DNA from 4 places in the Maridesulfovibrio salinus genome. Region 1 is predicted to be linked to each of the others. Evidence: predicted binding sites of a transcription regulator. Region 1 holds the regulator's gene; each other region holds the start of a gene.
What was found. The regulator sigma-54, encoded in region 1, starts transcription at its own class of promoters, with help from an activator protein. The targets are predictions, from matches to a motif close to CTGGCACGGNNNNTGCTT.
Positions count from the first base shown of each region.

Region 2: the regulator sigma-54 is predicted to act here: its motif matches at 2,259-2,276, upstream of ACZ5PW_RS08340 (flagellar hook protein FlgE).
Region 3: the regulator sigma-54 is predicted to act here: its motif matches at 2,856-2,873, upstream of ACZ5PW_RS03840 (protoporphyrinogen/coproporphyrinogen oxidase).
Region 4: the regulator sigma-54 is predicted to act here: its motif matches at 2,324-2,341, upstream of ACZ5PW_RS09415 (PEP-CTERM sorting domain-containing protein).

Region 1 covers NZ_AP042461.1:2,561,947-2,567,089, reverse strand. Annotated here, with positions in the region: gene rapZ (RNase adapter RapZ) at 1-482, opposite strand, end outside; gene ACZ5PW_RS11700 (PTS sugar transporter subunit IIA) at 668-1,114, opposite strand; gene hpf (ribosome hibernation-promoting factor, HPF/YfiA family) at 1,118-1,657, opposite strand; gene rpoN (RNA polymerase factor sigma-54) at 1,710-3,125, opposite strand; gene ACZ5PW_RS11685 (sensor histidine kinase) at 3,406-5,143, opposite strand, start outside.
Region 2 covers NZ_AP042461.1:1,861,714-1,866,856, reverse strand. Annotated here, with positions in the region: gene hslU (ATP-dependent protease ATPase subunit HslU) at 1-1,199, shown strand, start outside; gene ACZ5PW_RS08345 (tetratricopeptide repeat protein) at 1,384-2,130, shown strand; gene ACZ5PW_RS08340 (flagellar hook protein FlgE) at 2,372-3,961, shown strand; gene ACZ5PW_RS08335 (ferritin-like domain-containing protein) at 4,059-4,535, opposite strand; gene ACZ5PW_RS08330 (pyridoxal phosphate-dependent aminotransferase) at 4,882-5,143, shown strand, end outside.
Region 3 covers NZ_AP042461.1:870,691-875,833, reverse strand. Annotated here, with positions in the region: gene pstA (phosphate ABC transporter permease PstA) at 1-370, opposite strand, end outside; gene pstC (phosphate ABC transporter permease subunit PstC) at 407-1,270, opposite strand; gene ACZ5PW_RS03845 (PstS family phosphate ABC transporter substrate-binding protein) at 1,874-2,692, opposite strand; gene ACZ5PW_RS03840 (protoporphyrinogen/coproporphyrinogen oxidase) at 2,916-4,265, shown strand; gene ACZ5PW_RS03835 (M24 family metallopeptidase) at 4,276-5,143, shown strand, end outside.
Region 4 covers NZ_AP042461.1:2,097,653-2,102,795, forward strand. Annotated here, with positions in the region: gene ACZ5PW_RS09405 (PEP-CTERM sorting domain-containing protein) at 1-595, opposite strand, end outside; gene ACZ5PW_RS09410 (CAAX prenyl protease-related protein) at 743-1,414, opposite strand; gene ACZ5PW_RS09415 (PEP-CTERM sorting domain-containing protein) at 1,547-2,302, opposite strand; gene prsT (XrtA/PEP-CTERM system TPR-repeat protein PrsT) at 3,054-5,143, shown strand, end outside.

The DNA.
Region 1 (5,143 bases):
TTTTCCTGAATCCTGCGCCGGAGATCATGGATGGAATAAGTGGTTGTATCAATAACCAGATCAGCCTGCTGGCGGACCGTATCAAGTGCTTCCTTTTCCTTTTCAAGAGCCTGCTCAAGACCGAAATCTCTGGACTCAAGGGGGTGCAGACGACGAGTTGTAGCGTACCTGCGCACCAGTTCCGGCAGACGCGCTTCGAGAAAAAGAATGCTTGGACAAAAGCCTCTTTTGGTCAGCTCTTCACGCGTGGCTTCCCAGTCACTGCTAAATTCCAACTGACGCAGATCCATCCCGAGAACCAATCCCCGATACATATTGTCACGGGTGCAGAAAAGGTCCACAAGGCGCGGGAGCATTCCCGCGGGAAGCCCGTCAACACAGAAAAAACGTAAATCTTCAAAAACCTTGAGAACAGTTGATTTACCGGCTCCTGAAAGACCGGTCACAACTATGACCGGAAATGAATCGACATCGCACTTCACGTCCTGCTCCTTTCGCGTCTACTTCCGGCATGCGGAGAAAAAGACTTTTATCCGCTTAAAAAATCCCCGCGCCGCATTTTTAACATGAAAACCCCGGCCGACATGACAACAGTAACATAAACAAAATTAGCAATGACCAGAGTTCATTGCTAATTCATAAGACTTTATTTTTTCAAGGAAAAAATCTAAATCCCGAGAAGCCTGTGCAGCTCCTCTTCATCCCCGGTTTCAATAAAGGCCTGCCTGTAGGCAGAATCCTTCAACTGACGGGAGATCTGGGCCAGAATCTTTAGATGGGCTCCGGCCCCTTTTTCAGGAGCCAGAACCATAAAGAATATCCTACACGGTTGCAGATCAAGGGACTCGAAATCAATACCTTCGCCGGATCTTCCGACGACCACGACTATTTTCTCAAGTCCTTCAAGTTTGCCATGGGGGATGGCTATGCCATCCCCTATACCGGTTGTTCCAAGTTTTTCTCGATCATTAAGGACCTTTAAAGCCTTTTCTGCATCCACTTCAATACCTGCGGCATTGAGAGTGGAAACCATTTCCTTCAGAACTCCGCTCTTGTCAGAGCTTTCCAATTCGTAGATTACAAGGTCCTTTGCCAGATTATCACTTATATTCATCAGTTAGTATCCCGGGTCAATCAAACCGAAGTCGCCGTTATTGCGACGGTAAATTACGTTTATAGCTTCATTGTCCGCATTGCGGAATACGAGGAATTCATGGTCCATGGTCTGGAGCTGTTCTGCAGCTTCATCAATACTCATGGGCTTGGGAACAAAAGAATCGGATTCGACAATCACGGGTTCCCTGTATACTTCCTCTTCAGCATAGCTGATTACATCCATGCGGGCGGAAGAGACTTCCTTGCGTCTATGACTCCGCATCTTTTCACGAGCGCGGCGAAGCTGGGCTTCGAGCTTGTCCAGAACCATGTCCACAGTGGAGTACATGTCTTCTGATACTTCATAAGCACTGATGTGCAGATGATCGGAGGTTAAGATAACCTCAGCCACATGCCTGAACTTGTCCACCGAGAGGTTAACCTGCATTTCGGTGTTTTCAGGGTTGGTAACATACTTAACTAGCTTGGAGAAACGGCTGTTTGCATATTCCTTCAGATGTTCGGATGCGTCGAAGTTCTTAAAAGTGAATGCTACGTTCATAGAGCCTCCTTCGTAATAGGTGAATATGCTTTTTTTCTCCGGACCTGCCTGGCTAGAAAACCTTTTTCCTTTTAGAGGAGGAAGGTATCCCCATTGCAGTCCTGTACTTGGCTACAGTTCTTCTCGCGATGTTGACCTCAAGACTGGCCTTGAGCATTTCGGCGATCTTCTCATCGCTGAGCGGTTTCTTGGTATCCTCCTCACCGACCAGCTTTTTGATCATCGCCTTGACCGACTCCGAGCCAACCTGAGACCCGTCATCAAGTCCGAGAGCACTGTTAAAGAAAAATTTTAATTCAAAGATCCCGTGCGGTGTAGACACATACTTGTTTGTGGTGATTCTGCTCACCGTGGATTCATGCATTTCAATGTCTTCCGCCACTTCTTTCAGGATAAGGGGCTTAAGCTTGGTGACACCATGGGCGAAAAACTCTCTCTGAAAGCGTACAATGGATTCAAGAACCTTATATAATGTACGCTGCCTCTGATAGAGGCTTTTCATCAGCCATTGTGCCGAGCGCATCTTGTCCTGAAAATATTCCTTGTCTTCCCCCTTGGTCGAAGCCAGAGTTTCAACATAAAAAGCGTTCATCTGCAGTTTGGGCAACCCGTCTTCGTTCAGAACAATAACAAAATCACCGTCATATTCATAAACATAAGCATCCGGACTGATATAGAAAGAGTCTCCGCCTGAAAAACTTGCTCCGGGCAATGGATCAAGAGTTGTCATCAAATCAAGATAACTCTTTAAATCCTCCATACTGAGTTTGAATTTTCTTGCCAGAGGCTTGTATCGCCTTTTCTCAAGATCATCCAGATGATCACGTACCAGTGAAACAAGAATGGGGTCATCATCAAGCTTAAGTGCTTCAAGCTGCAGCATCAAACATTCCTGAGGAGTTCTTGCCGCCACCCCAACCGGGTCAAACTTCTGGATTTTATCCAGAACCTTTTCCACTTCTTCGATTTCAGCGTAGCATGTTTCAGCCACTTCTTCCAACTCAATCCTTAAAAAACCACCGGAGCTCAGATTTCCGATGATACACTCTCCAATCTCAACCTCTTTTTCAGAAAGATCTGAGAGACAAAGCTGCCAGTGCAGATGCCCTTCAAGCGAAGTGGACTTGGTGAGTCTCGCCTCAAAGGACATTCCATCCTCAAGAGATTCGCTTTCACGCGAGGCAGACTGTTTGGAAGTGCTGGAAAATTCACCTAAATAATTTTCCCATTCAGCGTCCTTGGAGATCTGGACCTCTTCCGCAGTTGCGGTTCCGGCGTCAGAGTCCGGTGAATCCGTTCTTTCCTGAGGGTCCATTTCCTCAAGTATAGGATTCTCCATAAGCTCCTGATGTACGGAATCTACAAGTTCCAGCCTGGAAAGCTGCAACAACTTGATAGCCTGCTGCAACTGGGGAGTCATTACCAGTTGCTGAGTAAGCTTTAATTGTTGTCTAAGTTCCAACCCCATAAAAGTCTGCCACCTTCGTAATCATAAATATATTCAAACAGGATTACATTCAAAATCAGATTAAAAAATACAACCGGAAAAATTATCTTCAAATTTCTTCCGAGCTTGATTCAACTATGCCACACTACTCTGCAGCTTGCAACAGCTAACCTCTGATTTGATTGAAATAACAAGATTTTTTAGCCATTAACATTGCTTATGAAAAAAGTGTACCAATGTTCTGATCAAGTGTAAATCCGCAATGCGTATATTAATGAAAACTTAAGCCGGAGAGGTAATATCAGGCGTTGAATTCCAGTGATTCTTTTTTTAGGGGAAGGAGTATCACAAAACGAGCTCCACCGTCTGGTGCTGGCTCAACGCTGAAGCTGCCGCCGTGATTCTGGGTGATTATGAAATATGAAACTGAAAGCCCCAGTCCGGTCCCTATACCGGAAGGCTTGGTGGTAAAAAAAGGTTCAAAGATTCTTCTGCGTATTTCAGGCTTTATTCCCGGACCATTATCCTCTACTTCAATAAGAGCATTGTCCCCCCTCCTTCTAGTTCGTACACGAAGTTCCGGATGTGCACCTGAATGCCCATGCTCTCTTATTGCCTGGGCTGAATTTTTGAAAAGGTTGAAAAGAACCTGCTCTATTTCTGTTCTTGAGCACACGACACCGGGTAGCCCTTTATCATAATCGCGCACAATTCTGATATGAAGGAAGTCGTATTTCTTTTTAAGATCGTAATCTTTGGCTGCCAGGCTCAACGATGCTTCAAGAAGATCAGTAAGATTCACCTCTTCAATCTTATCCTTACCTGGCCTGCTGAAATCAAGCATATTAGAGACAATACCCGCGGCTCTGGCTCCGGACTCCTTTATACCTTTAACAATACTTCCTATTTTACGTAATTCATAATAACTGCGGAGGCTCTCCATAGAACACCCCGCCTTTTCACAGGCAACATGATTGGCTTTAATGTCCGGCAGAAACTTTCTTTCAAGGTTTTGAGCTCCCTGCAATATCCCACCGATAGGATTGTTGATCTCATGAGCCATCCCCGCTGCGAGACCGCCTACCGAAATCATTTTCTCAGTCTGGACCATGGTTTCTTCCATACGGACACGCGCTGTCACGTTGTCAATCCTTACAACAACGCCTTTACTCTCAGAGCCTATCAACGGGAAAACAGTAATATCATAAATATCTTTACCCCCTCCAGGAAACCTTCGCCGTTCCATTGTATGGGGAATTTTCTCCCTAACAGCTCGTTCAACACCCTGAGCAATCTCACTCTGGCCGGAAAAGAACTGCACAACTCCGACCGGACGGATCTCTGTAGACTCAAGATTGAAGATTGACATGGCCTTTTCGTTGCACTGTCTTACCATAAGATCGTCGTCCACCCAGATAAGAGCGGAAGGCATGGAATCAATCACGCTCTGGAAAAAAGTCTTGGAAACGAGCAGGTCGTATTCGCGCTCCCTTACTTTCCGGGACATAACATCAAAGACCTTTCCGAACTCATCAAGCTCCATAAACTCAACATGTTCCGAGTCTTCTGTCGGATAATCCCCCTTGGCGACAGATGACAATTTTTTTATGTAGCTTGAAAGAGGAAGAATCACATTCGCCCTGAATTCTTTTTTCAAGGCAATAAGCAGAACCAGAAAAATAATAAGAATCAGAAAGGTAACCAGAATACCAAGAGCAATCACAGGTCTGAAAAAAAAGGTCGCTGAGCTTGCGACAACCAGTTTCCAGCCTGTACCGGGAATCTGAGACATAACACCGAAGAAAAAACCGTCACCGGTAGTGTAGAATCTGGCTTTACCTGTTTCTCCTTCTTCAGAAAGAATCGCAAGCCCGCCCAGATTGGCCTGAGTACGGACCAATTCCATGTCAGGGTGCACAATCAGATTTCCATAAGCGTCGGTAAGCATGATGACTCTATCCGGAGATAGAAAACCATGAATGAAACTCTGCAGGGCATCAAGACTCAACTCTGCAACAAGCCTCCCTCCTCCTTCGACT
Region 2 (5,143 bases), 700 kb from region 1:
GCCCCACGGGAGTGGGTAAAACCGAGATAGCACGCCGTCTGGCCAAACTATCCGGATGCCCTTTCTTTAAAGTTGAAGCCACCAAATTCACCGAAGTCGGTTATGTTGGGCGCGATGTTGAATCCATGGTCCGCGACCTCATGGAAATCGGCATAAATCTTGTGCGCAAGGAAGAAACGGAGAAAGTGAAAGTCAAGGCGGAAAAAAACGCTGAAGACGCCCTTCTGGATCTTCTGCTTCCCAACTCCAAACCGCAGCAGCAGGGAATGGGATTTTTCAATAACGCCGAACCTCAGCAGGAAGAAAAGCCGGCTGTGGATTCCTCATCCACCCGGGAGAAATTCCGCAAGATGTGGCGAGAAGGCAGACTGAATGACCGTGAGGTTGAGATTGAAGTTACTGTGCAGGGAGGCGGAGTTGAAATAATGTCCATGCCCGGCATGGAAGATATGGGCATGCAGGTTTCCGACATGATGAGTAAAATGTTTCCCGGAAAGAAAAAGACCCGCAAGGTCAACATCAGGGAAGCATACGAAATTCTCATCCAGCAGGAATCCGAAAAACTAATCGACATGGACAACGTGGCGGAACTCGCCCGCGAAAGAGTGGAACAGAGCGGCATCCTCTTCCTTGACGAAATCGACAAGATTGCCGGGAAACAGGAAGGTGGTTCAACAGATGTTTCCCGTGAAGGTGTACAGCGTGACCTTCTACCTGTTGTTGAAGGGTGCGTGGTCAACACAAAGTACGGTATGGTCAAGACTGACCACATCCTGTTTATCTCCGCAGGTGCTTTCCACTATGCCAAGCCCTCCGATCTCATTCCCGAACTTCAGGGACGTTTTCCCTTGAGAGTAGAACTTTCCTCCCTTGGCAAAGATGAATTCTACAGAATCCTGACCGAACCTCAGAACGCACTTACTGTTCAGTATAAAGCCCTGCTGGAAACCGAACAGCTTACTATCGATTTCAGCAAGGAAGCTCTGGAGGAAGTGGCCTACCATGCCCAGAAGATTAACGAGGAAACCGAAAACATAGGGGCCAGACGTCTTTACACCATCATGGAGAAGATACTTTCCGACCTTTCCTTTGAAGCTCCGGACCGCTCCGGTGAAAGCATTGTCATCGACCGAGAATACGTGCAGGAAAAACTGAAGGACGTTGTGGAAGATCGCGACCTGTCCCGTTACATCCTGTAAATAAATCGGCCATTGACCGAATAGGATCAAAGTATACATTATCAAGCGGGGTATTGCACTGTAATACCCCGCTTTTTTTATATTTTCATAAATTGTGGGTCGGGACAAAATGTGCTAGACAAGCACCTGAACGCATAAAAGCACTTTCTGCCACGTATGATCAACAAGGAAACAGGGACCAGTCATGGCTACCGATTCTTCCATGCAGCCCAGAATCAGGGGCGCTTTCTCAACAAGGATAGTTCAGGAAATAGGGACAGGTACAACCAAGAGAAAGGTTGTTCAATCCTTTCTTTACTATGCCGAGGAAGAAGAGAATGGGGATATCTCCCTGCAGGCACTGAACGAAAATAACGTGCCTTCAGGGGAAGCACTGACAATCAGCAAGGAAGAGCTGCTTGAGTCGTTTACTCCAGAGCTGGAGCTATATACGTCAGAGGTTTTCCCGGCCATGAAAGAGTTGAGCAAAACTCTGGCAAAGGCAGACCGTCAACGTCAGCTGGGAAACACCTTCACCGCAGAAGTGGAATACGGAAAAGCCCTGAATCTTGACGAGGAAAACATCCGCGCGAACTTCGGAATAGGCTTATGCTATCTTTCCAGAAATGAAGATGAAAAGGCGGTTGATATATTCAACCGTCTGGTTAAGCTTGATGCCGCATTTGAAAAGCAGCATAAGCATCTGTTCAACGACTTCGGAATATCCCTTCGCAAAAATCATATGTTTGAAGAGGCTATAGAGTTCTATAAAAGAGCAATCGGGCTGACTGACGACGATGAGAATCTCTTTTTCAACATCGCCCGCTGCCTGTTTGAGCTGGGAAAACGCAAGGAATGCCTCATATATATTGATAAATGCCTGAATCTCAATCCCGGATCACAGCCGGCCATAAAGCTTAAAAAACATATATCAAAAAAAATATCTGTTTAACCCTTCCCTCTTCCTGCACTGAATTTTTATCCCCCCTATTCCAGTATTATCCATTTATGGGGAACTTTTTTTCCCTTTATCATCTTAATTTATCCATACAAATCCTTAAGATAAGCTAATCATAACTTTAGGCACGCCCTTTGCTTAAATACGTGTGAGCGGATTTTTATTCCCGCTTGTACGGTTTAACAGGTTTCGGCGGAGTCAACATATAATGCCGGACCCCTCAAGGAGTTTTTTCATGGCTTTCAGCTCAATGTACATAGGCTCGGCCGGCATCAAGTCGCACGGTATGCTGATGCAGCAGATCGGGGCCAACCTTGCCAACGTGAATACCACGGCCTACAAGAGCGGAGACACTTTTCTTGAAACCTTGAACAGCCAGAGCCACGTCGGTTCCATCTCAGGAGTAGTCGCCGGGGGAGGAGCAAACACAGTCGGGCAGATAGGCCTCGGTTCAAGGGTGTCTTCTACGCGAATCAATTTTAAAGAAGGCTCGTTCGAGCACACCAACAACAGCACCGACCTCGCCATCGGGGGACAGGGATTTTTCCGTGTGGCCAAATCCGATAACACCGGAAGCTACTACACCCGAGCCGGTAATTTCCATTTCGACAAAAACGGAGTTCTCGTGGATTCTCACGAGAATATCCTGCAGGGATACGCCATCGACAATGATGGAAACATCGGAACTGCTTCCCAGAATATAGCCCTGCCCATGAAAACGGAAAAAAATGCTGCAGGTCAGGATGTGCTTGTTGTTAAGTCCGACCCCAAGCCCACTGATGAAGTTTCCATCCGCACCAACCTTGACTCCGGAAGTGTGGACAATACTGAAGTGGAAGGTTCTCCTTTTTTCTCCTTGATGCAGACCTGGAACGGAAAAAATGAGATTCCCCTGACATCCGAGCAATACGCTTACAACACCTCTATCAAGATATATGATGAAAGCGGTGAAACCCATGACATGGTTGTCTATTTTGACAAAGTAACCAATGACGGTGATTCCTCGGACAAGAAGTACTGGGAATACATAGTCACAGTTCCTCCGGGAAGTGACGCAAGTGCCAACGCCGCCACATCCGCTGCCGGACTGCTCATGACAGGTACACTTACTTTTTCCGGTGACGGCACCCTGATCAATCAGAGTGCCTATACCCTGAAGGAAGGTGCCAATGACCCCAAATCCCTCAGCAACTGGACAGTGGCCGCTATGAACAGCAACGGGCTACCGGTTATGAATACGACTCTCAAAGGAGCTGATGGAACAACCAGTACTCAATCCATCTCCCTTAACATGGGAATTCAGTCCGGCAGTGACAGCTGGACCATACCGGGTGCCAACGCCTCCAGTGTAGGCAGTAATGCCTCGAACATTTCGGTCATGAATGACGGCAAGATCAACGCGCTGTCAACCACTGACTATTACGGATCATCTTCCACCATAAGCCAGTCACAGAACGGTTTCGGTGAAGGATACCTGCATAATGTAGACTTTGATTCAGACGGGATCCTGACTGCACATTTCAGTAATGGACTGAGTCAGCAACTGTATCAGGTAAATCTCTACAATTTCAAAAATGAGTATGGATTAAGGCGTGAGGGTTCCAACTATTTCAGCGCCACTCAGGACTCCGGAGACGCGATACAGGGAACCGCCGGAAAGGATGGCCTTGGTTCGGTTGTAGGAAGCAGCCTGGAAACATCGAACGTGGATCTTGCGGAAGAATTTGCCCAGATGATACTCACCCAGCGTGGATTTCAGGCAAACTCCAAGACCATCAGCACAACGGAATCGCTGATAAACACGGCTCTTGGAATCAAGAAATAAAATCTGAAATAATATTGCAGAATAAAACAAAGCCCTTTTCATGAATCATGAAAAGGGCTTTGTTACACTTTATCTCAAGGTAAGTCGCTGCAATCAACTAACCTTTAAGTTTTTCAGCAAGCATACGCAGATGCCCGCGTTCTTCTTCAATACAGTCTTCAACGATTCCGCGCTCTGATTCGGGAACCATTCTTTTCAGCTCGGTGAACAGAAGGATTGTATCTTTTTCAAAACGCATGGCTGCACGAACGGCATCCTCAAAGGTGAAATCTTCATCCTTGAAAGCCGCGGTGTAATCAAAGTTGAACACATCGTGAGAATCCACGAGAGCCATTACGTACTGGGTGTATTCTTCATAATCGCTGCCGGAAGGAATTTCGATATTGCCCAGACGGTCTCGCATATTTCTGAAAAACATCTCATGCTTGGATTCTTCTTCAGCAAAAAAGTCAAAGAATTCCTTGGCACCGGGGTCCTTTGCCTCGTCTGCTGCAAGCAGGTAGAAAGCCTGACCTTTCTGCTCAATTCGCATAGCCAGCTCAACTACTTCATTTGCATTGAAAAAAGTTACCATATTAACTCCTCATGAATTTAATCTATTTAATAGGGATTGTTCAGTCTGATTTTCAGGCAATAAAATCAGTCGAATCTCTGCAAACAGACGGTCATTGCCCACAATATTAACCACTGAAGCTAAAAGCGCAACCGGAATCAGTTATATATTTGCAAAAGACCATTTCGTTTTTTTTCGATTCAACATATAAAAAGATAATGGATTTATCGTTCTATAAACTTCAAAAGGTAATTACTTTTAATCCGGACGGCTTAGACTGCATAATTAATAGTCTGGAATATTGATTAAAATAATTGAATTGACCTGAGACGTCATTCTATTTCAAGCAGAAAAATGGGGAGAAGTTATGTCAGAAGAAATTTATGAAGATCCGGCGCTGCAACATTTTGTAGAACAGTCCATGGACAAACTGGACCAGATAGAAACAGCACTTATGCAACTTGAAAAAAGCAAAAGTCCCTCACCCGCTGTAGTTGCACAGGTTTACGGAATACTCGTCTCTCTCAAGGAAAGCGCGGCATTGCAGGAACTGCGCAAAATCAGTCAGGTAGCAGATGCTATCGGACAGGTTCTTGACCAAGTATACAAAAATAAAATTGAGCTCAGCT
Region 3 (5,143 bases), 1.7 Mb from region 1:
CGTACTCATTAAGATAAATAGCAGTCGCCACACCCCAGGGAAGCGCAATTAGCAACGCACCGTAACTGAGAACAACTGTTCCCACGATACAGGGCAGAATCCCACCCTCTGTCATTGAATTTCTTGGGGCCTCGGTAAGAAATTCCCAGCTCATGGCCGGAAGGCCGTAGTAAAGCACGAATCCGCAGATAATCAGCAGGGCTAAACCATTTATGGCTGCAGCCCCTTTGAACAGCAGAAAAAACAGCTTCTGTATTTTTTCCCTTGTGGAGTGGTTGCTGTGTCCCGGATCGATCAAGGTCTCAGAGACCTGCTCATTAGTTTCCATCATTGAATTTACTTGCTCTATGGTTTCAGCGGAATTGTTCATTTTCATTCCCCGGTGGTTTTACGTCCATGTACCTGGCTACAGGGTGGCAGAACCGACCTGTTTATACTTGTGGGAGACATAATCGGCCACAAGGTTGAAAGCCATTGTGAAAAGAAAGAGCACCATGCCGATGGCGAAAAGTGCGTAATAGTGTTCACTGTGGTACGGAGCCTCGCCCATTTCAGCAGCGATAGACGCGGGCATGGGGCGTACCGGATCAAAGATCGAAGTAGGCAGAAGTCCGGCTCCACCGGCGACCATGAGCACAACCATGGTTTCCCCGATCGAGCGGGCCATTCCAAGAATAACCCCGGTTGAGATACCGGACAGGGATGCGGGGACCATCACTTTGTAAATAGACTGCCAGTGGGTTGCTCCCAGTGCCAGAGAAGCTTCCTTCAATTCAGCAGGCACTGAATAAAGAGCGTCCTCTGAAATACTTGTGATAGTGGGAACCGCCATGAACGCCAACATGACAGAAGCGTTGAAAAGGTTGAGACCGACAGCGATATCAAAAGTATTCTGCAGAAAAGGAGCGACAACAACCATCCCGAAAAAACCGATAACGACTGAGGGCAATGCGGCCAGCATTTCCACAGCAGGCTTTACGATATTACGAATTTTAGGAGACGCGATTTCAGCGAGGTAAATGGCTGTCATTACGCCCAGGGGTATGGCGATGAGAGAGGAAAGAAGAGTAACGGCACCAGAACCGACAATAAGAGGCCAGATACCGAGTGCCGGGGGCTCATCAGTCGGATACCACTCAAACCCGAAAATAAAGTCGGTAAAGGAAACAGAGTGGAATACGGGAAGCCCTTCGACAAAGAGAAATACCATAATCAGGAAAAGAACCAGAACCGAAGTGAATGCCGTGACCAGAAAAAAAGAATGAATCATGCGCTCTATTGTGCGGCGGCCAAGGTCAAGTGAAGACAGAGTATAGATAATCACGCCCATAAGCCCGAGTATTCCACTGAAAACATACCAGCCTGTGGAACGGGAGGAAACCATATTCTCTGCACTGTCTTTGATGAGTTGCAGGGTTTCTTTGTCTCCTTTATTCTTACCCATGACTTCGGAGTCGGTGCGTACAAAGGTATAAATCCTGTTCAACTCGGAATTGAGCTCCTTGACCCGGAGTTCCTTTTCAGCAGCTGTAATCGAGGACTCTTCCGTGCTTTCAGCTACTTCATGAGTGGAAAGCATCATGACTTTCTTAAGAGCACCAACGGCACTCATAGAATAGTCTCCCCTCTGCTCCACCTTCTCGACAGCGGAAATAAAGATCTGTTCAGCTTCGGACCTGGTACCGAGTTTATAGGCATAAACTCCGGTAACAACTGCGAGTATGATGAGAAGTAAACAGATGTTGCGGGACGTGATCACGACTTTTCCCCTGATAAATTTTATTTTGTTCTAATTAGCGTAAAATCTCCGGGAGGCTCCAGCCTCCCGGAGTATTCTATTATATCGGACCCGGTTTTCCGTTCATCCCGGATACTATTTTACGGGAATGAAGCCGGTGTCAGCAGCAAGTTTCTGGCCTGCGGGGCTCATCATGAAATCAAGAAGAGCTTTTACTTCACCGGAAGGCTTGCCGGGGGTGTAGAGGTTCAGACCGCGGGAGATGGGGTAGGAACCGTCTTTAGCTGTGGCAACAGAAGCGGATACACCATTAACAGTAACGCTTTTGAGCTCCTTGTTCAGATAAGCGAGACCAACGTAGCCAACTGCTTTTTTGTTCTTTGCGACAGCCTGAGCTACAGCACCGTTGGAAGCCTGGAGCAGTGCACCGGGGAATACACGATGTTTCTTACCGTCTTTCTTCATGATTTTGCTTTTCCAGCAGTCGTAGGTACCGGAGGAAGTGTCACGGGAGATGACAACAACTTTTGCATCTTCGCCGCCAAGTTCTTTCCAGTTTGTGATTTTGCCGGTGTAGATGCCGAAGAGCTGGTCTTTGGTCATTGCGCCAACAGAGTTCTCGGGGTTAACAACGGGGACGATGCAGTCAAGGGCAACGATGAACTGTTCAGGAGCGCGACCGTTGTCTGTAGCTTTCTGAACTTCAGCGGCTTTCATGTCGCGGGACATCATGGCGATGTCAGTGGTACCGTCGATGAGTGCCTTGGCACCGTTGGAAGAACCACCGCCGGAAATAGAGATGGAAACGTTGGGGTTGGCTTTCATGAAGGCTTCAGCAGCTTTCTGCATAAGAGGCAGAACAGTGGTGGAACCTTTAACCTGGATGGTTCCTGCAAATGCGGAACCTGCAAATGCCATTACCATTACAGCAACAAGAGCGATAATTTTTTTCATTATTTCCTCCAAAATGTGGAATTTGATTTCAGACCCAGATTCACCGTGTCCGTTTTCTGTCACCGAGAAACTGTCTATCTGAGATTGGTTACAAACCTGTTACGAAGAGAAGAAAGGTCAGTGACATAGTCATTTTATCGCTATTTCGTGGTTAATTGAGCTGGTGGCACACCCCTTGCTTTGAATTCACAAAAGCTAATAAACGCAAGGCGGAGAATACCCCATGAAAACCAGATATGCCATTATCGGCGCAGGTCCAACGGGACTTGGCGCAGCGAGGAGACTTACCGAACTGGGTGAAAAATCTTTCATCGTACTGGAAAAAAATTCCTGGGCTGGAGGACTTGCCTCAAGCTTTACCGATGACAAAGGATTCACATGGGACATAGGCGGACATGTCGCCTTCTCACATTATGAATATTACGACAGACTTCTCGATGAACTACTGCAAGGTGACTACATAGAGCATCTGCGGGAATCATGGGTAAGATCCTGCCGCACCTGGGTCCCCTACCCCTTTCAAAACAATGTGCGCTACCTTCCGAACCAGGAACGATGGGAGTGTGTGCGAGGCCTTCTGCCCGGAGAGAGAGCCGAAGAGGAACCGGAAAACTTCGAAGAATGGATTAACAAAATATTCGGAGCGGGCATCGCCAGACATTTCATGATGCCGTACAACTATAAAGTATGGGCAACCTATCCCCGGGATATGGCCTTTTCCTGGATCGGTGAACGGGTCAGCGTCATTGACCTTCGGTCAGTGCTCAAGAACATCCTTCTTGAGCGGGACCAGCTTTCATGGGGACCTAACAATAAATTCAGATTCCCCCTGAAAGGCGGAACCGGAGCGATTTTCCGGAGGCTGGCTGAAACAGTTTCCGGACACATAAAATACGACACAGAAATTGTTTCAATCGACCAGCAGAATAAGATCATCAGGGACAGCAAAGGCACCTCCTATGAATACGATTACCTGCTCAACACCGGCCCAGTGGATATTTTGACCACGCGCTGGCTGCAAAACGCTGATCAAAAACTTATAAATGCCGCAGATATGCTCAAACACAACGGAGTTATTGTCACGGGAATAGGTCTTTCATCCTCCAAACCGGACTCCCGCTGCTGGATGTATTTCCCTGAAAACGACAGTCCGTTTTACAGAGTTACAAATTTCCACAACTACTCACCCAACAACACACCTGTTCCCGGGAAGGGACGTGCTCTGATGTGCGAAGTCTCCTACTCTAAGGATAAGAAGGTGGACGAATCAAAAGTGGTTCAGGAAGTCGAAAGCGGTTTGGTAAACACAACCATGCTTGAAGAATCAGACCGCAGGGACATTATCTCCCGCTGGTCCATAAATGTGGATTACGGCTACCCCATCCCTTGCCTGCAACGCGATGAAGCGTTACAGATTTTACAGCCTGCTCTTGAATCCATGGACATATACTCCCGGGGCCGCTTCGGTGGCTGGAAGTATGAGGTCTCCAACATGGATCATTCGGTAATGCAGGGTGTAGAATGGGCTGAAAGGATGGTTAACGGTCAGCCTGAAACCACATACAGGATCTAAAGTTACACACATGACAATTCCAGCTTCCACCTATGAAAAAAGGCGGGAGAATGTTCGCAGAATCCTCAAGGATCGCGGCCATCCCCCGCTTTTAGTCAATTTTGCAGCCAACAGGTACTACCTGAGCGGCTTTGAACTCCACGACCCCCAATGCAACGAGACTGCCGGATGGCTCATAATCAATCCGGACGGACGTGACTTCCTGCTTACCGACCCCAGATACCATGACGCGGCCCTCAGGGTCTGGAATGAAGAGGATATTTTCATATATTCCGGACGAAAATATGATGCCTTACGCGATTTTTTCAAAGCCAACGGCTTCAGCAAACTTGCATACGACCCAAAATCCATAAATATTTTTGAACACGAAAAATTAACAGAACTCTGTGAACTCAAACCGGTTTCCGGACTGGTTGAAGATCTCCGCCTGATCAAGGATGAAGACGAAATCAGACTCATGGAAGAATCCTGCGCTCTGAACCATAAGGTTTATGAACTGCTTCAGCCGAAACTCAGGGAAGGGATGACCGAGTATGAAATTTCCTGGGAAGTGGAACAGCTGTTTCGCAATAACGGAGCATCCGAGCTTTCTTTTCCTACCATTGTAGGAATCGGCCCCAACGCCGCTCTTCCCCACGCTATTCCGGGCAATGATAAGCTCAAGGAAGGGGATCTCGTTCTGATTGATATGGGTGGAAGAATGGGCGACTACTGCTCCGACCAGACCAGAACTTTCTGGATCGGCGATAAACCCTCTGAAAGGTTTCTGACCGTCCGCGAACAGGTTCAGGAAGCTCAGATGGCCGCAATCAATACCTTGCGTCCCGGCCTGCCCATCCAGCACGCCTATCATACCGCCAAGGCAGTTTTTGAAAAAT
Region 4 (5,143 bases), 460 kb from region 1:
CTGCAGTCTGGGTAATGTCAGCGTTAGTGGCATCAGCACCGGGGACCCACTGGAAATCTGCGAGCTCGCTATCGAGAGCAAGTGAAGAACCGTACTGGGCTTCGAACCATGAAAGGTCGAGTTCGCCGTTAGTAATGTCTGTAGTGCCGGCTGTGGGAGCTTCAGGTGCAGTTGTAACATCAGTTGTTTCACTGGAGTAGAATTTACCTTCACCACCGGAAAAGCTCATTACGAGTGTGGCGGGATCAATATCTTCGATTTTAAGTCCCCAGAACACACCGGTAACTGTCAGCGGGGTTCCGGATTCAGGCCATACATCTTCAGAAACATTGCTGATGTTCTGTACTTTTTCAAGATCCATAACACCCCAGATGTATTTTCCAACAAGCTTGGTTCTGAGAGTGCTGACATCTGCAAATTCTGAGTAGCTGAAGTCGATGTCATTACCGGCTTCATCCACAACATTCTGGTAGAAACTCAGGTTCCAGGTGTAATCACCAACATCATCCATGCCGAGATAGTCTGCGTGGGCAAAGCTGGCGAAAGCCATTGTCATGAGAACTGCCATGCTAAGAACAATTGATTTAATCCTCATTTTAAACTCCTTTTGGTTTTCTTTAGTCTTAGCAATGTGTGTGCCATGTTTTATATAGTTGTTTTTAAAGGGCTTATTTTTTAAATAAGGTTTTTTTGGTGAAAACTGTAAAACTCTCCGACGCTTTTTTAAGTAAATGTTTACAGCTTACCAGAATTTCCAGTTGTCACCGTAAACGACAAAGAGGGCTAAAAGCATATTACTCAGTGCATGACTAAGAATACACTGGGCTAAGCTGCTTGTTTTATAGTATATATAGTTATATGCGATGCCTGCGATCATACCGGCCAGCCAGAGTTGGTGCTCAAGCCCGAACAGGATCACAGTTGAAATGAAGGTGAAAGGTGTAAATTTTCCTTGTCTGACAGACATGAAGTCAGAATTAACAAGGTAACGGCAAAGAAAGGATCTCCAGAAAAGTTCTTCCATCACAGGTACGACCAGCACCGCACCAGAAGCCCGGATTAACAGCAATAAAATATTAATCCGCTCATCGAGAAACACGTTATGGGCATAAGGGGACAGTTTTCCACTAATGAAAGGCGGTACAGCCAAGTTTATCCAGAGAATAATCACCACAGTTCCGACAATAATGCTTAGCAGTGTATGGCGCAGGTAAAGCAACTGACTCCATACTATTTCAGTGTAAAATTTCCTGAATACTACCAGCGAAATTACAACCAGAACAATCTTTACAGGATAGATTAAGCATAACTCTTGGGAGGAGATGTGTATTCCCGAAAGTTTCAGCATCTCAAGGATGGCAATAAAGGACATATATATTGAAAACGGGAGTACTCTGGCCAGGGTGTGGTTCATCTTTTTCTCGAGATTTCGAAGGTGTTGCTTTTGCTGTCCGGAAGAATGCAATGAGTAAATGAAGGGGATAAGAAAAAACACCAGCAACCGGGTATTCCCAGTTGATGGTGTTTCTTATTGAGTTTTCCTTGCCTAAATTATTTTAGAAGATTGTCTTCTGCGCTGATAAAAGAAGAGACCTATCGCACCCGCTCCGAACAGAATGAAAGTTCCGGGTTCGGGAGATGGAATTGGAATCTCGCTGAACAAAACGTCATTGGCGCAGGTCATTGCAAAAGCATAGGTCATGTGCTGTCCGGCATACTGGTCAAGTTCAATTTCAAAACCGGACCAAATAGCCGTAGCCGGAGAGTCTTCTGTTACCCTTTTTGTGTTGTAATCCCATTGGGAAAAACTGATGTATCTATCTAGGAGTGTTCCGTACTTATTCAGGTACCACTTGTCGGCCTGCACAACATGCCCGGTTCTGCCATGACCGTATGGAACGAAAGCTTCAATGTAGTTATCCCAGTCATCGATGGGCATGTCCACCTTGTAAAGGTCATAGTTGCTGCGCCTGCTCGTACGCCAACCGTTCCAGGTACTGACGTTATGTAGAATGTAGTCCCACTTGTTGTCCTGGTCAAAATCAAAAAACCAGTCAGCGGGCATTATGTTTTTACTGGTGGAAGTGTAATCAAGTTCGATTCCTTTAAGTGTATGATCATCAAAAACGAATCTTCCGCCTGTAAGTTGCGGCGTTCCCACCACGTCAGTGTTGTGATATCTCGTTTGGATTCCATCCCACTCATTCGCGGTGTCGTAGAAATTTAGATATCCTGCACTAGCAAACGATGACTGCAGCATCAGAAACAATGTGATAATAAACAGTAGCGATTTGTTTTTCATATTTTCACCTCTGCTGATTCTAAGCATAATGTGTGCCAGTTTTTGTGAAAGTCGTGTCCTGTTTTTCTGATGTGCATTTTATTGAAGTTTAATTTTCCAGTTGTGAAATGAGCTAATCAATTCTGAATACTAATCCTGAAAAAGTGGACACTGTTTATCCTAACCTGTGATCTACAGAGGTACTGAGAGTAGCACGGGCAAGTTTAGATTGTCCGGCTTAAACAGACACTACTTGTAGAGGGTATTAAGGGTATAATTCTATAGGGTTGGTTTTTGGGTGTTTTTTTATAATTTATAATATTCTGATTTATAAGGGTAAATGCTTTGAGTGTTGGCTGAGGTGGCCGTCTGATTTTACCGGACTATGTACTCGGGTATCCGGATTATTCCTGTTCTGATGTTATATTGGCGGCTTTTCAAGGCTTTCATAAAAATAAAAAAGGCTAATCTTGTTTAAATTTGTTCCATAAGAAGTTTGATAGATTATTTATTTATTCTTCCAGAACCTCCCTTTTCTATATTCCTTTGTTTAGTAAGGTTCGGGGGCCTCTCATGGTATGTTTAACAGTTCCGGTTTTATGATATGACGGTAAATTTAAATATCGATGTTTTTTGTGTAATTGTCTGTATTTATTCCTGTTTTTCTCGGTTTTATAAAATTGATTCCATCCCGTTGTTTATGTCTGTGAAGATATAGTTGGCACGGAAATAGCTTAGTTGGGTGGCAAAATATAATTCCGGGAGATTCATTTTGAAGCGATTAATACTAATTATCTTTGTCATTGGAGCATTGGCTGGTTGTGGCGGAAGCAATGCCGGAAAACTCGTCGAGGAAGGTAAGAAGCATTTTGCCGACAAAAATTATAATGGCGCGATTGTGGTTTACAAGAGTGTTCTTGATAAGTCTCCTGAAAACCTCGATGCACGACTCGGTCTTGCCAGATCATACTTAATGGCAGAGAAATACGAGAGTGCACAAAAGAATTTTGATAAATATCTTTTACAGAATCCTTACGACAATACTGTCTACCTTGATTTAGGTAAGATAGCTTTCCATAATAAAAATTTTATCAAGGCTCTCGAGTTGCTGCGTAAGTATAATGAAGCTTACCCCGAATCAGTAGAAGGAAATATCCTGATGGGACAGGCTTTCTTTTTCTCCCGCAATAATGGGGCGGCAATGGATTATTTCAATAAAGCCCTGAATCTTGATCCCGAAAATATCAGAGCAATGCTCGGTAAGGCCCGCGTTCTACTGTCCAACGCAAAAACCGCTGATGCTGAGGTCCTTGTCGATAAGATTCTTGCCAAAGATCAAATCAACCATGAAGGGTTGTACCTTAAGGCCAAATGCGTTGTTGAGCGTGGTGACACTGAAGCCTACAAAGATATTTTCCTGAAAATCCATGAAAATCATCCTAATGATGCATATGCCGCTTATGTAGTAGGTAAGCGTCTTGTTAAGGAAGGTAAATTCGACAAGGCATGGAGTCTGGCCAACAGTCTGGATAAAATAGCTCCTGAAACAGGTTTCGGACGAAAGTTGGTTGGGCTGTCTTTCTATACCCAGAAAAAATATGACGCGGCGGTCAATGCATACATGGAAGCTGTTTCCGTGCGTCCCGATCCTGAAGGTTATTATATGCTGGGTATTTGTAACTATGAAAATGGCAATTACGAGACAGCTATAAGCCATCTTCGTAAAGCTGTTGATTATTCGCCCGGCTTTTCACGCGCAAGAGAACTGATCAGTCAGATTCTCCTCCATCAGCAGAGATATGACGAATCCGTTGCTGAAGCTCGTAAGATTATTGAAGAAGACAGTGACAACCTTTTTGCAAGGATGACACTGGGTGATGCATATTTTGCCAAGGGCGAGAGCAGTAAGGCCATTGCAGAGTATGAAAAGGCGACTAAGCTAGATCCTGAAGTTGCGCAGTCATATTTCAAAATGGGAGCTGTTCATTATTCCATGGGAGAACTCGGCAAAACCGAATCCGCTCTCAAGGATGCCATAAGTGCATCACCTGAAAATGTTCGTCCAAAGGTTGTTCTCGCGGCTTTTTATCTCCGCAATGCCGAGAACGCCAAAGCTCGCGAGGTTCTTGCCAGCGGATTGGACGGAAGTCCCGAGGATGCTCTGCTTTACACCCTTCTTGCAAGAATGGATCTGATTGAGAATAAATATGATAAGGCTAAGAATTATCTGAACAAGGCTATTGAAGCGGACCCGAAGGGAGTCACTCCTTACATGATGCTTGCTACAATGAACCTTGCAGAAAAGAAAACCGATGAAGCTCTTGTCATGTACAATCGTGCCCTTGAACAAAATCCTGATTTTCTTAGGGGGCTTCTTGGCAAAGCCCAGATTCTCAATATGCTTGACCGGAAAGATGAAGCAGAAGCTTGTTATCTTAAGGCCTTGGAGAGCGAAGCTCCGGAGGCTTTTATTCGTTACGCTGTCAGCAAAGCCCGAAATGGTGAGAATGACAGAGCTCTTGAAATTCTTGCGCAGGGAAGAAAGTTGAATCCCATGAGTCTGCGCCTTGCCCAGACTCGTGCGAGCGTACTTTTCGAAATGAAAAGGTTTCAGGAAGTCCTGCAGCTTTGTAATGAAATGGAAAAGATAGAGCAGGGTGCAGCACTGGGATTAAGAATCCGCACCCATATGATAATGGGTGACAGTGATAAGGCCATACGTTCAGCCCGACAGATTGTTGATTTTTTTCCTAAGCAGCCTGTAGGTTACCTTACTCTTTACAGGATATATTCCAGCATCGGTGACTCGGAGCGTGCCTATGGGATTCTTAAGGAAGCCCAGCAGAAGTGTGGACCCAAATC